DNA from 3 places in the Ensifer sp. Root127 genome. Region 1 is predicted to be linked to each of the others. Evidence: predicted binding sites of a transcription regulator. Region 1 holds the regulator's gene; each other region holds the start of a gene.
What was found. The regulator LexA, encoded in region 1, represses DNA repair genes until DNA is damaged. The targets are predictions, from matches to a motif close to TGTTCNNNNTGTGTTCNG.

Region 1 (3,271 bases):
CGGCCGCGTGCTCGTTGCGAGCGTCAACGAAAGTGTGACGTAGATAGGGCGGGCGAGCGCGTGATTCAGCCCCTCGCACGATGAAAGCAACAAGTCACCCAGCGCCTGCGCGATTGGCTAAAGCGGTTCTCCGTCAATAGCAGCCCGATTGTCGAAAGTGAAACGCTGTGCGTGCCTGCGCAAAGGACATGCTGCCGGCACGCAGGTACGGTTTTCGGGGGGCAAGGAACATGGGCCAATGCGGCGCGTCCAACACGCGCAGCGAGGCTGCCCGCATCGCAGCCAACCACTGTTTTCAAAGCGCAATTCGACCGGGCTGCGCTTGCCCGCCAGTTTGCGAACGTCCGCAGTCGCCAACGACATGGCCTTGCGAGGACGCGCCCCGAAATGGTGATTCGGTCACTATTGTCAGTGCTGAAAATATTGTCTCTAGACAGAACTGGGAATGAATATCCCAACAGCGCGACCCGTATAGGTAGTGTCAAACAAAGCCAACAATGGAGGAAAAGACATAAAATGAAATATAAGATCGCCCTGACTGCTCTTGCCATTCTTGCCGTAACGACGGCCACCGCAAGCGCTGAGGATCTCGTCTTTCAGCTTAAGAACAAGACGAATGCCGTTTTGACGAACTTCTACACATCGCCGGTCGGTGTTGATCAGTGGGAAGACGACGTCTTCGGGCGGCAGGTGCTTAATCCGGGCGAAAGCATGGAAATTACCATCGCCGACGGACGTGATGTCTGCAAATACGACATGCGCTTTGAATTCGAAGAAGGTTCCGGTCTCGACACGACTGAAGACAAGCAGGATCTCTGCGAGTTGGGCGAGTACTCGATTCACGAGTAAAATCCGTCGAGCGTGAAAAACACTCGATCCGAAAATCTCCGTCTCGCTACCCTATGTGGCGAGACGTTGAAGTAAGAGAGCGGCTGGCCGGCATGAAGGCGGCTAGAGCGTTTCCGGTTTAAACGGAGTCACTAGGCGCTCTATCTATTTGTTTTTACGCATTTCCTGGCGGAAAACCGCTCCGCACTTTTCCTCGAATTGCGCTGGCGTGAGACGGGCTTAGTGGTAGCGGCGGATCAAGCCGACGAGCTTGCCCTGAATCTTGACCCGGTCAGGCCCGAAGATGCGCGTCTCATAGGCCGGGTTGGCGGCCTCTAGAGCAATTGAAGCGCCCTTGCGCCGGAAGCGTTTCAACGTTGCTTCCTCGTCATCGACTAGTGCCACGATGATATCGCCGGGATTGGCCGTGGTGGCATTGCGGATGATCACCGTATCGCCATCGAAAATGCCGGCCTCGATCATCGAATCACCCTTCACTTCAAGGGCGTAGTGCTCGCCGCTGCCGATCATATCGAGCGGCACGGTAATGTCGTGGGTGTTGTTCTGTATCGCCGAGATCGGCACGCCGGCGGCAATGCGGCCCATCACTGGAACCGACACGGAGCTGTTGTCGGCAACCGGCAGCGTTTTCGCCGCGGGGGCAGGGGCGGGCGGTTTGCCAAGGCTACCCTCGATGACGCTCGGCGAAAACCCGCGACGGGGCTGCGCGCTCGCAGCATAGGCTTCCGGCAGTTTGATGACTTCGAGCGCTCGGGCGCGGTTGGGAAGCCGGCGTATGAAGCCGCGTTCCTCGAGCGCTGTGATCAGCCGGTGAATGCCCGACTTGGATGCCAGGTCGAGTGCATCCTTCATCTCGTCGAAGGACGGCGGTACACCGGACTCCTTCATTCGTTCATGGATGAAAAGAAGCAATTCCTGTTGCTTGCGGGTCAGCATGGCAAGTCGCTCCAGAGGCGTGAAACAAATCAAGAACAGACACTATCTGTTCCATATGTGTTCCGCAAGTGCCTAAAATTCTGTGAATGTTGGTTCAATCAAGCGCAGATTGACCAACTCGTCGCTGCACGCGCCGCGCGAGGCTGATATGCCTCCTTCCGTTTATGGAATGAGGGTTTAATGACGAAGCTGATTCAAATCTTGCTGACCATCGTTGTCGCCGCGACCGCGATCCTTGGGTTTCGCTGGTATCAATACGTGGATAACAAGCAGAGCCCGTTTGACGAAGTTGGTATCGCGTTGAATGCGGCGATGCCCGGGCCGCTCAATCAATGGGGTTGTGACCGGCTGAAGCTGACATTTGGCAACGGACACCCGCCGCACGGTTGCGCCGCGGCCGATGGGACGCAGTGGAAATAGCCTGCCATCAAGGGATCAGCAGAAATATCGATGGGCGATCTGCTAGAGGAGGCCTGAATCAGGCCGGCTGCGTCGCGGAGCAGGCGTCCTCGAATTCCTTGACGGTTTCCGCGGAGTTGTCCTCCGGCAGCACAGCGTCGGCCGCTTCGGTCGCGACCGGCGTGTCGCCTTGATAGACGAAGGACTGGATGTAGTAGGCGATCGTTCCCTTCCAAACGTTCCGGCCGTCTATCTGCTGGCAGGGCACGGCCGTTTCGAAGTCGGCTTGCAGGTCGTCGACCGTGGCAGCGCTGAGGGCGATGTTAGGCGATGCGATAATCGAGGCGATAAGCAAGGCTGCAAGCACGGTGAACGTCCACTAGATCAGAGGTGGCGGCGATGGTTTGGTTAACGATGTGAACCGTGCTTTCGTTCCGAAGTCCAGCAAGCATGCCGGGCACTGTGCCGTGTTCAACAGTTCTTTGCGAAAGGCGAGCACTGGTGCTCAAGCTGTGGCAATGAAGGCACAAAGATTGGCGTGAGGTGCGTTGGCGTTTTCGATTTTCCGGCGCCCGCCTCAAAGCGTGGCGCTGGCAGCTGATCAACAATACCCGCCGCAAATGCTTCCGATGATGTTGGACGCCGTAATGGAGTGCGAGTGGCCAGCGGCATCCGCCTGTAGCGATCTTCGCATCTCCAGCCAAATACATACGATGTTCAAACGCGCTACGAAACCGGCATCTGACCGCGGGTGCTCGACCAGTCGCGCCGGGATGTCGCGGAGACGTTGCGCACCCCAGTTCGACTGGCCACTGACGGATATCTCTCTCGTGTCGTTAGTTCGAGAGGTTAAAGCCGACCGTCTTACTTCTTGTCTTTCTTGCCCAGGGAGAAACTGCTGCCGGCCAGCTTCACCTGTGAGCCTTCCGTCACAACGGCGGCTTTGACAGTCTTGTCCTTCTTTGGCTTTCTAACCTCGCGGTTACTTCGCACTTGACCTTTTGCCATGATCGTCTCCTTGGAAGGTGTGCCGGGGAACCCTGCATGGGCGCCGAATGCCGGCAAACCAGCCTGCATTGATACCGCC
Region 2 (3,271 bases), on a different contig from region 1:
CGTCAGGAAGTGCGTAGAAACAAGGAGATAGAGCGCTTCCGCGACGTCGTCTAAACCGGAAACGCTCTGGAGATCGATGCCTAGAGATCGATGATCGTGCCGCGACCGTCGTTCCAGATGCGCATTTCGCGCGGGGCGGCGCCGGAGGTCGGGCGGGCCGTTGCTCGAGCCTGCTTCAGGTTCAGCCGGGCGGCAATGGCGCTGCCGATCGCGACAACGGCGGCGATGCCGGCGAGCGCAAGCGCAAGCGATGCGGTGAAGACGAAGGCTGCCAGCGTAATGGTGATGGCGAGAGCCGTAAAAAGAACAGAACGTATGCTTTGCATGATCGTCACCTTTCTGCTCGGGATGTGGGTGTTGCCGCCGCCGCTTGCAAGAGGGGTGCGGCCGTTCGCCTCGTCTTGCGGAAAAAAGGAAAGGCGGGCACAACTGGCCGCATGACAAAATCGATCGAACATCACCCCGTTCGCCTGCGCCGTTCGGTGCTTTCAGTGCCGGCCGACAATGCCCGCGCACTGGCCAAGGTTGCGGAACTTGCGGCCGATGCCGCGATCTTCGACCTTGAGGATGCGGTGGCGCCGGAGCGCAAGGCCGAGGCGCGGGACGGCCTCGTTCGCCACCTCGTCGAAAACAGGCCGGATTGTGAGGTCATCATCCGCATCAATGCGCTCGGATCGGGCTTCGGCCAGCAGGATCTGGCGGCGGCCGTTTCGGCAAAGCCTGACGCAATCCTGCTGCCCAAGGTCGAAAGTCCGGCCGATATCCAGATCGTCGCCGACTGGCTGGCCGATAACGATGCGCCGGAGGCGTTGCGTCTCTGGGCGATGATCGAAACGCCGCGCGGTGTCGTCAATGCGCCTGTTATCGCCGAGACCGGCCGCACCTTCGGCGGCAGGCTCGATTGTTTCGTCGTCGGCCTCAACGACCTGCGCAAGGAAACCGGTGTTCCCGACCGGCCCGGCCGTCCGTACCTCATCCCCTGGCTGATGCAGATCCTTTTGGCCGCACGCGGGAGCGGTCTCGACGTCATCGATGCGGTGTTCAACGATTTCCGTGACGCCGACGGTTTCGACGAGGAGTGCCGGCAGGGGCGCGACATGGGCTATGACGGCAAGATGCTGATCCACCCGCTGCAGATCGGCCCGGCCAACGAACGCTTCGGCGTCGAGCAGGCGGCCGTCGACGAGGCGCGCGCCATCATCGCCGCCTTCGCGCTGCCGGAGAACGCGGAAAAAGGTGTCATCAATCTTCATGGCCGAATGATCGAGCGGCTGCATCTCGATCAGGCCCTGAAGCTCGCCGCCAAGGCGGAGATGATTGAAAAACGAAAGGCAAGATTTTGAAACTTTACCGCTTCCTCACCGGCCCCGACGATGCGTCCTTCTGCCATAAGGTGACGGCGGCACTGAACCAGGGTTGGTCCCTGCACGGCTCACCGACCTACGCCTTCAATGCGGATACGCAGCACATGCAATGCGGACAGGCCGTATTCAAGGAAGTCGAAGGCAAGGACTACCACCCCGACATCAAGCTGTCGGAACAGTAAAAAGCAGGAACGCTTCGACTTTCCGGCCGGAGCGTTTTTTTGTTTTCCGATTGTTTTTCGGGGGCTCTGCCTCGGAGCGGATGGGGGCTTAGTTGCCCACGTGCTCCACGCTCGCCTCGATCCGTTCCATATCGTCGTCGGAGAGGCCGAAATGGTGGCCGATCTCGTGGATCAGCACATGGGTGATGATGTCGCCCAGCGTTTCCTCGTTTTCCGCCCAATAGTCGATGATCGGGCGGCGATAAAGGATGATCCGGTTCGGAAACTCACCTGTCTCCATGGTGAAACGTTCGCTGATGCCACGGCCTTCGAACAGGCCGAGCAGGTCGAACGGCGTCTCCAGCGCCATGTCCTCGAAGACGTCGTCGCTTGGAAAATCGGCAACCTCGATGATGAGGTCGGTCGTCAGTTGGCGGAACTCCTGCGGCAGGTGGCTGTAGGCTTCCACTGCGAGTTGTTCGAATGTCGTGAGCGTCGGTGCGTGGCGTTCCCGCCAATCATCGGTCTGGTCAATGCGGGCCATAGGCACTCCTTGTTGCCCTCCATATAGCGATTTTGCCTTTGTTTTTCGAGTGTTGAATTCCGGCTGGGGTGGGCGAGGAATAAATTCTTAAACTTGGCTGTTGACTCATGTGGTCAGCTCTGGAATCTATAAGAACATAACAGGAACATCTTAAATGGGAGTTGACCGTCATGGCCGAGAACGCCGTGCAGCGGGAGACCGTTCTTTCGCTTCGCGAAACCATAGCCAGGATCGAAAATCGCAGGCTTGCGGGCGTCGTGAAGGCGGTCAAGGCGGCCGATCCCGCAGGCTTTCGGCGCAAGGAAGAAGGTCACCAGTCCTCCGGCCGCAAGGTCCTGCCGCTCGGCATTCCCGAACTCGACGATATCCTCGAGGGCGGCCTGCCGCTCGAGGGTATGACCGAGATCCGCAATTCCGAGACGCGCGATGCCGGCGCTGCGGCCGGTTTTGCAACCGCGCTCAGCGCCCTTTGTCAGCAGGCGCGCCAGCAAAAGGGCGATGCCGGGGCACCGGTTCTGTGGGTCAGCCAGTCGCTGGCCTCGACCGAGGCCGGCCTGCCCTACGGTCTTGGTCTCAAGGCTTACGGGCTCGACATTCGAAGCCTGATCCTCAGCCTGCCGCGCACGGTGAAGGACGCGCTGTGGATCGCCGAGACGGCGCTTTCCGTCCCGGCCTTCTGTGCCGTCATTCTCGAAATTCGCGGCAATCCGGCATCGCTGGCCTTGAGCGAAAGCCGGCGCCTGCATGTTCGCGCGCGCGCCGGACGCATTCCTCTTCTTCTTCTGCGTCAGTCCGGTCACGAGGAGGCGAGCAGCGCCTTCTTCCGGCTTCATATCGAACCGGCGCCCGCCCGCGAGCGCGCCCTCCCTGACGGTTCGATGCTTTGCGGCAGCATCGGCCATCCCGTCTTTCACGTCATTGCCGAAAAAAGCAGGTCTCCTGCTCCCGTCGGCCTCTTCCTGGAGTGGAACCCCCATGACCGCCGCTTTTACCCCGTCGAGCCCCTACCAGCCGCTGCTGCGGCAGACCCACAACCAGCGCATTCTGTCGCTCGACTTTCCGCATCTTCCGGCCGACCGGGTGGCGCGGAGCCGCTGGGGAACCTCCTGGCTTTCCCGCGGGCGTCCTGATCATCCGCCTGTCGTCTTTGCCGACCGGGTCAGGAATGCGATGCGCCTCGTCGCGCTCGATGGCCTTGCCGA
Region 3 (3,271 bases), on a different contig from region 1:
CATTGCGGCGGGCGCCGTCGGCTGGGGCTACGCCGATCCGGCGTTCCTGAAATCGCTCGGGCCGGATCGTTTCTTCGATCGCATCGACGAGATCCTGCCGGCCTTTCGGGTCGCGGGGCGGGGCTGACCAACTGATCAGGCCGCCTTGGCAAGCTCCTGCTGCGCCTCGGCGAAAAGCCGAAGCGACTTGAGCCGGGCATCCATGTCGAAGATCGGCATCGAGATGATCAGTTCGTCCGCCTTCGTTTGGTCAAGGAACGTTTCGATCTTTCTGCGGATGGTCTCCGGTCCACCGACGATGGCATAGGACATCGCGTGATCGACAAAGATCTTCTCATCCGAACTCCATAGCCCATCCATGGACGCCACCGGCGCCGGGAACCGGCCGCGGGCGTTGCGCCGCAGGGCGACGAAGGATTGCTGCATCGACGTGAAGAGGTAGTTCGCCTCCTCGTCGGTGGCAGCTGCCACGCCCATGACGCCGACCATCACGTGCGGCTTGTTGAGCGTCTGCGAAGGCGTGAAGCGCTCGCGATAGATCTCAAGCGCCGACAGCAGCATGTCGGGCGCGAAATGCGAGGCAAAGGCAAAGGGCAAACCGAGCATGCCGGCGAGATGGGCGCTGTAGTGGCTCGATCCGAGCAGCCAGATCGGCACATTGGTGTCGGAACCCGGAACCGCGATGATCTTCTGATCCTCGGCGACGGGGCCGAGCAGTGCCTGCAGTTCGACGACGTCATTGGGGAAGTTGTTGGCGCTCGCCTCCATATTGCGGCGAAGCGCCTGGGCGGTGCGCATGTCGGTGCCCGGCGCGCGGCCGAGCCCGAGATCGATGCGGCCGGGATAGAGGGCGGCAAGTGTGCCGAACTGCTCGGCAATCACCAGCGGCGAATGGTTCGGTAGCATGATACCGCCGGAGCCGACGCGGATCGTCTTCGTTCCTGCGGCGACGTGGGAAATGACGATCGAGGTCGCCGCGCTGGCAATGCCCTTCATGCCGTGATGTTCGGCCAGCCAGAAGCGCTTGTAGCCGTTTTCTTCGGCCGCCTGCGCCAAGAGCCTCGAGTTTTCGAGCGATTGGGCGACACTGCCGCCTTCGGTGATCGGGGAGAGATCGAGGACGGAGAAAGTCGCCATGAGCCAGGCCTTTATTGAGCGAAATTGATTGAATGGCTATGTAAGGTCAAAATTCCTCAATCCAAGGGTAGCGCTTGAGATTTCCGACAGCCGCGCTTGCCTCATGTGGATGTTTTTGTTTTGTTCACTTTTTGCTGGCAGCGTCCGGACACGCAGCATAGGGTGAAATTCATGCAAACCACGATTCGCATCATCGGCATCGATCCGGGCCTCCGCCGTACCGGCTGGGGCATCATCGAAACGCTTGGCAATTCGCTGCGTTTCGTCGCCTCCGGCACGGTGACATCCGATGGCGACATGGATCTCGCTTCGCGGCTCTGCCAGCTGCATGATGGCCTGGCGGAAGTCGTGCACAGTTATCAGCCAGACGAGGCCGCGGTGGAGCAGACCTTCGTCAACAAGGATGCAACGGCGACGCTGAAGCTCGGGCAGGCGCGCGGCATCGCCATGCTGGTGCCGGCGCGCGCGGGCTTGAGGGTTGCCGAATATGCGCCGAACGCGGTCAAGAAGGCCGTCATCGGTGTCGGCCACGGTGAAAAGCAGCAAATCCACATGATGCTGAAAGTCCTGATGCCGAAGGCCGAGTTCAAGGGCAACGATGCTGCCGACGCGCTCGCGATTGCCATTTGCCACGCGCACAACCGCCTGTCGGTGACCAGCCGGCTTGCGGCCCTGATGGGGTAGTTGCGCTGGTGCCGTTAATTTCCGATGGTCGGTCCGATCATCCCGCAATCCATCCATGAGAGACGACGCCACATGATCGGCAAATTGAAGGGTACTATCGACGAAATCGGCGAGGATCATGTCGTTCTCGACGTGCATGGCGTCGGCTATGTCGCCCATTGTTCGGCGCGCACATTGTCGAAGCTCGGTTCGGCGGGAGAGGCGGCGGTGCTGTTTATCGAGACCTATGTGCGCGAGGACCAGTTGAAGCTGTTCGGCTTCCTGACGGCGCTGGAGCGCGAGTGGTTCCGGCTGTTGCAGAGCGTCCAGGGGGTGGGCTCCAAGGTGGCGCTCGCTCTTTTGTCGACGCTGACGCCGGGCGAGCTTGCAAACGCGATTGCGCTACAGGACAAGACCTCGGTGTCGCGCGCGCCGGGTGTCGGCCCGAAGGTGGCGGTGCGCATCGTCACCGAACTGAAAAACAAGGCACCGGCGTTTGCCGGCGAAATGTCCGGCACGATCGGCCTCAAGCAGGAGCTTGGCGAGGGTGTTGCCTCGGCGCCGGTTTCAGACGCGGTGTCGGCGTTGACCAACCTCGGCTATTCCCGCGACCAGGCTGCAAATGCGGTTGCCGCGGCGCTGAAGAACGGCGGCGAGGACGCCGACAGCGCCAAGCTGATCCGGCTTGGCCTCAAGGAGCTGGCGCGATGATTCCTTGCGTTGTCGTGCCGGCCGATGCAAAACGGGCATTCTCTTTAACACCACGCGCAAGAATGCCCGATCGATTGGAACGGATGGATGACTGAAGCCGCACGCCTGATAACGCCGGAAAAGCGCGGCGAAGATCTCGATGCGACGATGCGTCCGCAGTCTCTGGACGAATTCACCGGCCAGGCGGAAGCCCGCGCCAACCTGAAGATCTTCATCGAAGCGGCGAAGAACCGCGGCGAAGCGCTCGATCACGTGCTGTTCGTCGGGCCGCCCGGTCTCGGCAAGACGACGCTGGCGCAGATCATGGCCAAGGAGCTGGGCGTCAACTTCCGCTCGACCTCCGGGCCTGTTATCGCCAAGGCGGGCGATCTGGCAGCGCTCCTGACCAATCTCGAAGAGCGCGACGTTCTGTTCATCGACGAAATCCACCGGCTCAACCCGGCGGTCGAGGAAATCCTCTATCCGGCGATGGAAGACTTCCAGCTCGATCTGATCATCGGCGAGGGACCGGCGGCGCGATCGGTGAAGATCGATCTGTCGAAGTTCACGCTGGTCGCTGCAACCACCCGTCTCGGCCTGCTGACGACGCCGCTGCGCGACCGCTTCGGTATTCCGGTGCGGCTCAATTTCTATACGGTCGAGGAACTGGAATCGATCGTGCGCCGCGGCTCCCGGCTGATGGGGCTCGGCATGACCGACGACGGCGCACGCGAGATTGCGCGGCGCGCACGGGGAACGCCGCGGATCGCCGGCCGCCTGC

Region 2: the regulator LexA is predicted to act here: its motif matches at 2,200-2,217, upstream of ASD03_RS33355 (metallopeptidase family protein).
Region 3: the regulator LexA is predicted to act here: its motif matches at 1,248-1,265, upstream of ruvC (crossover junction endodeoxyribonuclease RuvC).

What each region holds. Positions count from the first base shown of each region.
Region 1 covers NZ_LMDX01000011.1:10,368-13,638, reverse strand. Annotated here, with positions in the region: gene ASD03_RS13105 (hypothetical protein) at 517-849, shown strand; gene lexA (transcriptional repressor LexA) at 1,069-1,785, opposite strand; gene ASD03_RS13095 (hypothetical protein) at 1,966-2,205, shown strand; gene ASD03_RS13090 (hypothetical protein) at 2,264-2,551, opposite strand; gene ASD03_RS39970 (hypothetical protein) at 3,049-3,192, opposite strand.
Region 2 covers NZ_LMDX01000052.1:180,592-183,862, reverse strand. Annotated here, with positions in the region: gene ASD03_RS33370 (hypothetical protein) at 81-326, opposite strand; gene ASD03_RS33365 (CoA ester lyase) at 438-1,343, shown strand; gene ASD03_RS33360 (DUF1737 domain-containing protein) at 1,340-1,546, shown strand; gene ASD03_RS33355 (metallopeptidase family protein) at 1,635-2,069, opposite strand; gene ASD03_RS40885 (hypothetical protein) at 2,240-3,199, shown strand; gene ASD03_RS33345 (DNA polymerase Y family protein) at 3,150-3,271, shown strand, end outside.
Region 3 covers NZ_LMDX01000044.1:124,646-127,916, reverse strand. Annotated here, with positions in the region: gene ASD03_RS30320 (HAD hydrolase-like protein) at 1-127, shown strand, start outside; gene ASD03_RS30315 (LLM class flavin-dependent oxidoreductase) at 136-1,137, opposite strand; gene ruvC (crossover junction endodeoxyribonuclease RuvC) at 1,309-1,821, shown strand; gene ruvA (Holliday junction branch migration protein RuvA) at 1,894-2,511, shown strand; gene ruvB (Holliday junction branch migration DNA helicase RuvB) at 2,599-3,271, shown strand, end outside.